2 regions of the Pseudomonas sp. AK106 genome follow, and region 2 is predicted to be linked to the other one. Evidence: riboswitches for the same ligand, from Rfam matches in the RefSeq annotation. Region 2 holds a riboswitch; the other holds the start of a gene.
The links. A riboswitch is a leader RNA that binds a small molecule or an ion and turns the genes downstream of it on or off. The one in region 2 is predicted to bind cobalamin.
Positions count from the first base shown of each region.

Region 1: another riboswitch for cobalamin. It lies ahead of M1E04_RS14345 (CbtB domain-containing protein); the one in region 2 lies ahead of M1E04_RS11715 (ABC transporter substrate-binding protein).

Region 1 covers NZ_CP096426.1:3,218,547-3,223,137, reverse strand. The annotation lists gene nfuA (Fe-S biogenesis protein NfuA) at 1-510, shown strand, start outside; gene cobM (precorrin-4 C(11)-methyltransferase) at 590-1,336, opposite strand; gene M1E04_RS14355 (cobalamin biosynthesis protein) at 1,855-2,289, opposite strand; gene M1E04_RS14350 (CbtA family protein) at 2,292-3,011, opposite strand; gene M1E04_RS14345 (CbtB domain-containing protein) at 3,023-3,232, opposite strand; cobalamin riboswitch at 3,330-3,562, opposite strand; cobalamin riboswitch at 3,688-3,912, shown strand; gene cobW (cobalamin biosynthesis protein CobW) at 4,040-4,591, shown strand, end outside.
Region 2 covers NZ_CP096426.1:2,607,701-2,612,291, reverse strand. The annotation lists gene M1E04_RS11725 (aldo/keto reductase) at 1-826, shown strand, start outside; gene M1E04_RS11720 (aspartate/glutamate racemase family protein) at 887-1,609, shown strand; cobalamin riboswitch at 1,830-2,023, shown strand; gene M1E04_RS11715 (ABC transporter substrate-binding protein) at 2,168-3,169, shown strand; gene M1E04_RS11710 (FecCD family ABC transporter permease) at 3,181-4,212, shown strand; gene M1E04_RS11705 (ABC transporter ATP-binding protein) at 4,209-4,591, shown strand, end outside.

The sequences.
Region 1 (4,591 bases), 610 kb from region 2:
CGCGTGTTTATTACCCAGCCTGGCACCCAATACGCTGAAACCTGCATTGCCTACTGCAAGCCAGGCGAAGAAAAACCCGAAGACACGGCCATCGGCCTGAAAAGCTTCACCGCCTGGATCGACGCGTTCAGCGAAGCGTTTCTGGACGACGCCGTTGTCGATTACGCCACCGATCGCATGGGCGGCCAGCTGACCATCAAGGCGCCTAACGCCAAAGTGCCGATGGTCAACGCCGACAGCCCGATCAACGAACGCATCAATTACTACCTGCAAACCGAGATCAACCCGGGTCTCGCCAGTCATGGTGGGCAGGTCACCTTGATCGAGGTTGTTGAAGAGGAGGAGGCGAACGTCGCCATTCTTCAGTTCGGCGGTGGTTGCCAGGGTTGTGGTCAGGCGGACGTGACGCTGAAGGAAGGCATCGAGCGCACGCTGCTGGAGCGCATCCCCGAGCTGACCGGTGTGCGTGACGTGACCGACCACACCCAGAAAGAAAACGCGTATTACTGAGAAGTGATTGTGTTGCAGGCAAGGCCCCGATGCGTTCGGGGCTTTTTTATGGGCGCTCGGTAAGCGTGACGGGCGCAGGCTAAGGCCTGAACACATGGGCGTGGCCGGCGCGATACAGCGAGGATTCGCTGAACACGTCGTTGCCCAGCACTCTGCCTACCAGAATCAGCGCGGTGCGGCGGAATCCCTTGATCCGCACCTTTTCCTCGATGTTCGCCAGTGTGCCAGTGACCCAGTCCTGGTCCGGCCAACTGGCGCGATGCACCACGGCAATGGGGCAGTCCGCGCCATAGTGCGGTGTCAGCTCGGCGACGATCTTGCCCAGGTTATTGACCCCCAGATGAATCGCCATGGTCGCTTGATGCCGCGCCAGATCGCCGAGACTTTCGCCTTCGGGCATGTCGGTTTTGTCGGCGTAGCGGGTCAGGATCACGCTCTGGGAAATGTCCGGCAGCGTCAGCTCGGTGCCCAACAGCGCGGCGCACGCAGCGGTGGCGGTGACGCCGGGGATGATTTCGAAGGGGATCTGCAGCGCGCGCAGGCAACGGATTTGCTCGCCGATCGCGCCATAGAGACTCGGATCGCCGGAATGAACCCGCGCTACGTCATGGCCTTGTGCATGAGCGGATTTCATCAGCTCGATGATCTGCTCCAGGTGCAGTGAAGCGCTGTTGGTCACCTGAATCGCCTGATGCCCCTCCAGCACCGCCTCAGGCACCAGCGAGCCGGCGTAGATAATAACCGGGCAGGAGCGGATCAGCCGCTGGCCTTTGACAGTGATCAGGTCTGGATCGCCGGGGCCGGCGCCGATGAAAAAAACGGTCATGGGGTGTCCTGATTGGAATTCATTTGAACGATGGTTCGCCGGATGCTTGTCGCTGAATGCACGCGGCCTACTTCTGTAGGACCGGCTTTAGCCGGTAAGGGGCCTGCATGTACACCCTCATATTTGCAGCGTGACGCTTGACGCTTTCCCGGCTGAAGCCGGTCCTACGAGGGTCCGCGGTGTGTCCGTGGGACCGGCTTTAGCCGGGAAGGGGCCTGCATGTACACCCTCATATTTGCAGTGTGACGCTTGACGCTTTCCCGGCTGAAGCCGGTCCTACGAGGGTACGCGGTGTGTCCGTGGGACCGGCTTTAGCCGGGAAGGGGCCTGCATGTACACCCTCATATTTGCAGTGTGACGCTTGACGCTTTCCCGGCTGAAGCCGGTCCTACGAGGGTACGCGGTGTGTCCGTGGGACCGGCTTCAGCCGGGAAGGGGCCTGCATGTACACCCTCATATTTGCAGTGTGACGCTTGACGCTTTCTCGGCTGAAGCCGGTCCTACAATTTGAGCCGGTCCTAAGAGGTTGCGCTCGCCCTGCCGGTTGCGGTTGCCAATGCAAATGTCGCGTGGGGGCTTTTTCGGCGGGGGATGACCAATGTCGCTGGCGAGCCGGTCAACCGCGTCACCATGGCCAACGCGGCGCTTTCCGCCACGCCGTAGCAGCCCGTGCGTTCAAAAGCGATCTCGGATCGATGGCTGAGCTGATCCTCGTAAGCCGCCAGGTCACCTGCGCTGAAGAACCCGACCGTCAGGCCCAGCCCATGACCCAGTTCCAGCAACCCCGCTTCATCGGCTTTGCCATCAATCGACGCCAGGGCAGCAATGTCTGCCGGGGCCAGCTGACACTCCCGCAAACCATCCTCTATCAGTTGCCGAAGCTCCAGCGCCGAGCATCCGCGCTGGCAGCCCAGGCCGACCACCCACAGCGGTCGGTCGCACGAGTCATTCACGGTCAAAGCGCGGGGTTCAAACCCGTGTGCGCCGCAGGCGTTTCACTGCGACGAAACAGCCAGGCGCTGATCCAGCCCAGGGCGATCCAGAACGCGGCATTGGTCAGCAGCGACGCAATCTTGAACTGCGCTTCAAGGGCTTCCGGCGCCAGTGCCGAATGGACCGCCGGTTGCGGCGCGCCGACCATGTGCGGCACCACCAGAATCACCGCGCCCATGACCTTCAGCAGCCAGTGTCTGGCAAATACCATCAGCGCCAGGCCCGCAGCCGTGGACGCAGCGGTGCCGACCCACCAGATCTGTCGTTGGGTCAGGTCCGCCGCGACGGTGCCGGGCAGCTCGGGCGGCAGACCGAGGGTCGGCGCCAGCACAAACACCGCATAACCGGCCAATCCCCACAGCACCCCTTCGCGCGTACTTGCCGGCGTGCGCAGGGTGTACAGCGCCGCCAGCATCAAGGCGAAACCGACCGCGACCACCAGATTGCCGCCGGTGGTGGACAGCACGCGCTGCCAGCCATCTTCCGGCTCCCAGGCTTCTTCGTTATGGACATGAGCCGCCATGGCGTCGTCGGCGTGCTCATGCATCTCGACGGCGGGCGCCTTCTCGTAGGTCTCCGCCTGCAGAATAAGCGGCGCCACCGAGAAGCTCTGCAGCAACGTCAACAACAGGGCGGCCAGCAGTCCGGTGAACCCGGCCGTTTGCGCGATTCGCTTGAACATGGCGGCGGGTCTCAATGGCAAGGGAAGGCGGAGCTGTGACGGGTGTCGTGTGCCGCGTTATGCACCGCATCGATGTGGGAGAAGCCGGCGAAGTACACCAGAAACACACCGAGAAACATCGCGCTGACGGCGGCGACAAGGCGCTGGCTTTGCGTGCTCGCAACGGCCGTCGTGGTGTGTGTGGTGGTGCCGGACGTCTGGCGGGGTGTGCTGGTGGACATGGCGCTTCCCTCTGATGTGGATTCAGCGGACGGAAAGGCGCGAAGACACCGCAGGCCAATTCCGGCAGTGCTCAACAGCGCCCGCCCACCGCGGGTTGTTATGTAACGTTGTCGGGCCGGTCTCCGGGCTCACGAGGGGCACATGTAACAGCCTTCACAGCCGTCGCGCCTTCAAGAATCGCCTTCCCATATCGCTGTGGACACAGTGGATCTGACTCTTCACTCGCTTACCGTTGCGGGGGCAGCACCGGACTGATGCACACCCGAAGGTCTGCACGCACCGGTTTCCCGTTTCACCCTGTGAAGGGCACCCGTAACAAGGTGTGTAGGAGACCACGGGCTGTTTGGCGCGTCAATCGACCCGTCAGTCGGCAAGTCAATCGATGCAGTGATCGGTGCGTCAATTGGCGCGGCAATCATTGCAACGGCGCGATTGACCGGCCTGCGGTCACTGCGTAGCCTTGCGCACTTGAGGTTCGCTGGCCGCTTTTATGAAAGCCACCGGCGCTAAGAAGGGAATGCGGTTTCACGCCGCAGCTGCCCCCGCAACTGTAAACGGACCGCTTCATTGCACAGCCACTGCGCGAGCGGGAAGGCGCAATGAATGCCAGTCGCCTGACGATGCCTGTCAGCGACCGGCCGCCGTGAGCCAGGAGACCTGCCTCGAATCGGACCGCCTGCGAGCGGCCGAGGAATTCCACTACAACCGGGCGGGGTGATCCGGTGGCGAATCGAACCGCGCGCCTGTTTCTGCCGGCCTGCGCTGTTTTCGTCCTCGTTGCCCCGCCGCATGCCTGAGGGCAACCGATGAAAACACTGGCCAAACTCCCCGTCACCATCGTCACCGGCTTTCTCGGCTCGGGCAAAACCACCTTGCTGCGGCACATGCTCGACAACGCCGAAGGCCGACGCATTGCCGTCATCGTCAATGAGTTCGGCGAGCTGGGCATCGACGGCGACATCCTCAAGCAATGCACCATCGGCTGCTCGGAAGAAGAAGCCGTCGGTCGCGTGTACGAACTGGCCAACGGCTGCCTGTGCTGCACCGTTCAAGAAGAGTTCTTCCCGGTGATGCAGGAACTGGTCGCCCGTCGCGGCGACCTCGATCACATCCTCATCGAAACCTCGGGCCTGGCCCTGCCGAAGCCGCTGGTGCAAGCCTTCCAGTGGCCGGAAATCCGCAACGCCTGCACCGTCGATGCCGTGATCACCGTGGTCGACAGCCCAGCCGTGGTCGCCGGCACCTTTGCTGCGTTCCCGGATCAGGTCGACGCCCAGCGCAAACTCGACCCGAACCTGGACCACGAATCGCCGTTGCATGAGCTGTTCGCCGACCAACTGGCAAGCGCCGACCTCGTC
Region 2 (4,591 bases):
GCAGCGTGTGGGCAAGGCACTGGCGGGCATCCCCCGCGACCAGTACACCTTGAGCACCAAAGTCGGCCGGCTGATTTCCGATGAGATCGACACCGAAACGCGCAGTGGTCCGTTCGCCGAAGGCCTGAAAAACAAGATTGTCACCGACTACTCCGCCGACGCCACGTTGCGTTCCATTGAAGCGAGCCTGAAACGGCTGAACACTGACCGACTGGATATCGTGTTTGTCCACGACGTCGCCCAGGACGCCCATGGCGATGCCTGGATCGAGCATTTCAACATCGCTCGCACCGGCGCTTTCCGCGCCCTCACCCGCCTGCGCGAGGAAGGGGTGATCAAGGCCTGGGGCCTGGGCGTCAACCGCGTCGAGCCGTGCGAACTGACCCTGGATCTGGAAGAAGCCCAGCCCGACGGCTTCCTGCTCGCCGGCCGTTATTCGCTGCTCGACCATGACCAGCCGCTGCAAAGGCTGTTCGACAAGGCCCGCCAGCACAACGCCGAGTTCGTCGTCGGCGGGCCTTACAGCTCCGGCGTGCTGGTGGGCGGCAAGCATTTCGAGTACCAGGAAGCGTCCCAGGCGATGCTCGACAAGGTCGCGCACATTCAGGAAATCGCTCGGCAGTATCAGGTCGACATCAAGTCCGCAGCGCTGCAGTTCGTTCTCGCCAACCCCCTGGTGGCGGCGGTGATTCCGGGCGCGAGCCGGCCGTCGCGGATCATCGAAGACGTTACTGCGCTCAACGCACAGGTGCCGGATGGTTTCTGGCAAGCCATGCGCGATCAGGGCTTCATTGCCCTGCAGGCGCCGGTCCCCGGCAAAGACTGATATCGTGGCCAATGACGCCGGGCCAGACGCCCGGCTTTGTTCCCTGCGCGAGATCTGTCCATGCGAATTCTGATCGTCAACGTCAACACCACCGCATCCATGACCGAGACCATCGCCGAGCAGGCCCGCAGCGTGGCCTCGCCCGGCACCGAGATCATTGGTCTGACCCCACGCTTCGGCGCCGAGTCGGTGGAAGGCAATTTTGAAAGTTACCTGGCGGCCATCGCAGTGATGGACCGGGTCATGTCCTACGAAGGGCCTTATGACGCGGTGATTCAGGCCGGTTATGGCGAGCATGGCCGCGAAGGTTTGCAGGAGCTGCTCGACGTGCCGGTGGTGGACATCACCGAAGCGGCGGCCAGCCTGGCGATGCTGCTGGGGCACAAATACGCGGTAGTCACCACGCTGGACCGCACCGTGCCGCTGATCGAAGACCGCCTGAAGCTGGCCGGGGTGTACGAGCGCTGCGCCTCGGTGCGGGCCAGCGGCATGAGCGTGCTGGAGCTGGAGGAATCGCCGGAGCGTGCGGTCGAGGCCATCGTCGAGCAGGCCATCGAAGCGGTGAAACGGGACAAGGCCGAGGTGATCTGCCTGGGCTGTGGCGGCATGGCCGGGCTGGATCAACTCATCCGCGAACGCGCGGGCGTGCCGGTGGTGGATGGGGTCACCGCAGCGGTGGCACTGGCGGAATCGCTGGTGCGTCTGGGATTGAAGACCTCCAAAGTGCGGACCTACGCCACGCCACGGCCGAAGAAGATCGTCGGTTGGCCGTTTAAGCTCTAAGCCGGTGGTGTTGAGCTCACGCCGATGGCGCTGCAAACACATACCTTGTGGGAGCGAGCTTGCTCGCGAAGACGGCATTCCAGCCGTTGAAGATCAAGTGAATGTACCGCCTCTTCGTGAGCAAGCTCACTCCCACAGGTGTTGCGTCCGTCCAGTTACTGCGAGGTGCCAATACATCTCCGGCACACCACCGCTGCATTCGCCTCCACCCGCCGAATCGTTTAGTATCCCCGCCGCCGGTTTCCACTCGGAATTAATAGGGAATCCCGGGCGCGTCATCGCGCTTAAACGGAACTGTCCCCGCAACTGTAGGCGCCGAGCCCTGCTTCCTGTTTGCCACTGGGTCACCCCGGGAAGGCCGAAGCATGGCAATGAAGCGCCAGTCAGGAGACCTGCCGGCCAGCATATTCATTCACCGGCGGGGTGTCCGGGGAAGGACTCCCGTTCGTGCGTCGTTTCGCGCACGCTGTGCGCGCCCCCACTTTCAGGGCGCCTGCCGGGATGGACTTTCCAGCGCCTGCTTCGCCAAGCAATCAGGCTTTCTGGAGATCGCTGTTCATGCCGCTGCGCCGCCTCGCCGCCCTGTTCGTCACGCTGACCTTGCCCACCGCCGCGCTCGCGGCGTCGACGGCCTACCCCTTGACCGTGGACAACTGTGGCGAAGCGCTGACGTTCAACCACGCGCCGCAGAAAACCGTGACCATCGGCCAGGCCGCCACCGAAATGCTCTATGCCCTTGGCCTGGGCCCGAAGGTCGTGGGCACGTCACTGTGGTTCAACCCCGTCCTGCCCCAGTACCAAGCCCTCAACGACGGCATCGAGCGCCTGGCCGACAATGCGCCGAGCTTCGAATCGGTGATCGGCAAACGCCCGGATTTCGTCCCGGTGCAGTTTGAGTGGATGGTCGGCCCACAGGGCGCGGTCGGCACCCGCGAGCAGTTTCGCGATTTAGGCATTCCTACCTACATCCTGCCCTCCGATTGCGAGGGCAAGAACAACCGGGTCGGCGCCGACGGCACGCGCCTCGAAGCCTTCCGCATCGAAACGCTGTACAAAAGCCTCGGTCAGCTGGCGCAGATCTTCGATGTGCAAGACCGTGGCGAGCACCTGATCGCGGATTATCAGGGGCGGCTGGCCAAAGCTGTGGCGCAGGCAAAAGCCCATGCCAACCCACCCGTCTCGGCGGTGTTCTGGTTTTCCAGCCCTGACATCAACGTCGATCCGTACGTGGCCGGGCGCAAGGGCATTCCCAACTTCATGCTCGACACCCTCGGCATGCGCAACGTCATCGACTCCGATGAGGAATGGCCGACCGTGGGCTGGGAAACCATCGCCAAGGCCAACCCGACCGTGCTGGTCATCGCGCGCATGGACCGCCGCCGCTTCCCGGCTGACGATCACGAGAAGAAGCTGGCCTTCCTCCGCTCTGATCCGGTCACCCGCAATATGGATGCAGTGAAAAACAATCGCATCGTGATCATGGACGCCAGCGCCATGGAGTCCAGCGTGCGGCTGTTTGACGGTATCGAACAGCTGGCCGGGGCCACTCTCGCGCCATGACGTCTGTCGGCATGCTCCGGTCGAGCGTCGTCCGCATCTTCGGGCATGGCGCTTGGGCCATCGCATTACTGGCGTTGGCGGTGCTCGCGGGCGTGGCGATCGGCGAGACGTCGATCAGCCTGCCGGTGATCATTCAGGTGCTGGCGAACAAGCTGTGGGCCGCGGGTTTTCCTCTGGACCCGATCGATGAGGGCATTGTCTGGAATTACCGGCTGACCCGGGCCATCGTTGCCGCCACCTGCGGCGCAGGGCTGGCGGTGTCGGGCGTGGTTTTGCAATCGCTGCTGCGCAACCCCCTGGCCGATCCCTACTTGCTGGGCATTTCTGCCGGTGCTTCAACCGGCGCGGTCTTGGTGGCGATCATCGGCATCGGTGCCGGGACGATCTCCCTGTCCACCGGCGCCTTTGCCGGGGCGATTGCCGCCTTTGCGCTGGTCGCCCTGCTCGCCCGCTCCTCTCGGGGCCAGACCGCTGCGGGCCAGATCATCCTGGCGGGCATTGCCGGGTCCCAGCTGTTCAACGCCCTGACGTCCTTCCTGATCACCAAGTCGGCCAATGCCGAGCAGGCCCGCGGGATCATGTTCTGGCTGCTGGGCAATCTCAGCGGCGTGCGCTGGTCGTCGGTGGCGCTGTCGGTGCCGGTCGTGGTCCTCGGTTTGCTGGTGTGCCTGTGGCATCGGCGCGCGCTGGATGCGTTCACGTTTGGCAGCGATTCGGCCGCGTCCCTGGGCATTCCGGTGCGCCGGGTGCAGGCGGTGCTGATCCTCACCGCCGCACTGATGACGGCGGTGATGGTGTCGATTGTCGGCTCCATCGGCTTCGTCGGTCTGGTGATTCCCCATGCGGTGCGCCTGGTGGCGGGTGTGCGCCATGCCCGGTTGCTGCCCTTGAGCGCCCTGATCGGCGCGCTGTTCATGATTGCCGCCGATGTGCTGTCGCGCACCTTGATCAAGGGTCAGGTGTTGCCGATCGGGGTCATCACGGCGCTGGTGGGCGCGCCGGTGTTTGCCATGATTCTGGTCCGCGGGAATCGTCCTCGATGAACGCCCGCCAGGAGGTGTCCGGCGCCATGCTCGAAGGCAGCGACCTGAGTTACTCGGTCAAGGGCGCGCCACTGCTCAGCGGGGTGAGCCTGGCGATTCGGCCGGGGGAAAACCTGGGGGTCGTCGGGCCGAATGGCTCGGGGAAGTCGACGCTGCTGAAGTTGCTGGCGGGGATTCAAACGCCGTCCCAGGGCGACGTTCGCCTGGGTGGTCAGCGCTTGTCGGCGTTGAGCCGGCGAGACATTGCGCGGCAGGTGGCGGTGGTGGAGCAGCATGCGCAGACGGGGGATTCGATCAGTCTGTTGCAGGCGGTTGAGCTGGGCCGTACGCCGTGGCTGTCAGCGCTGGCGCCGTGGGGTGAGGTTGATGACCGGATTGT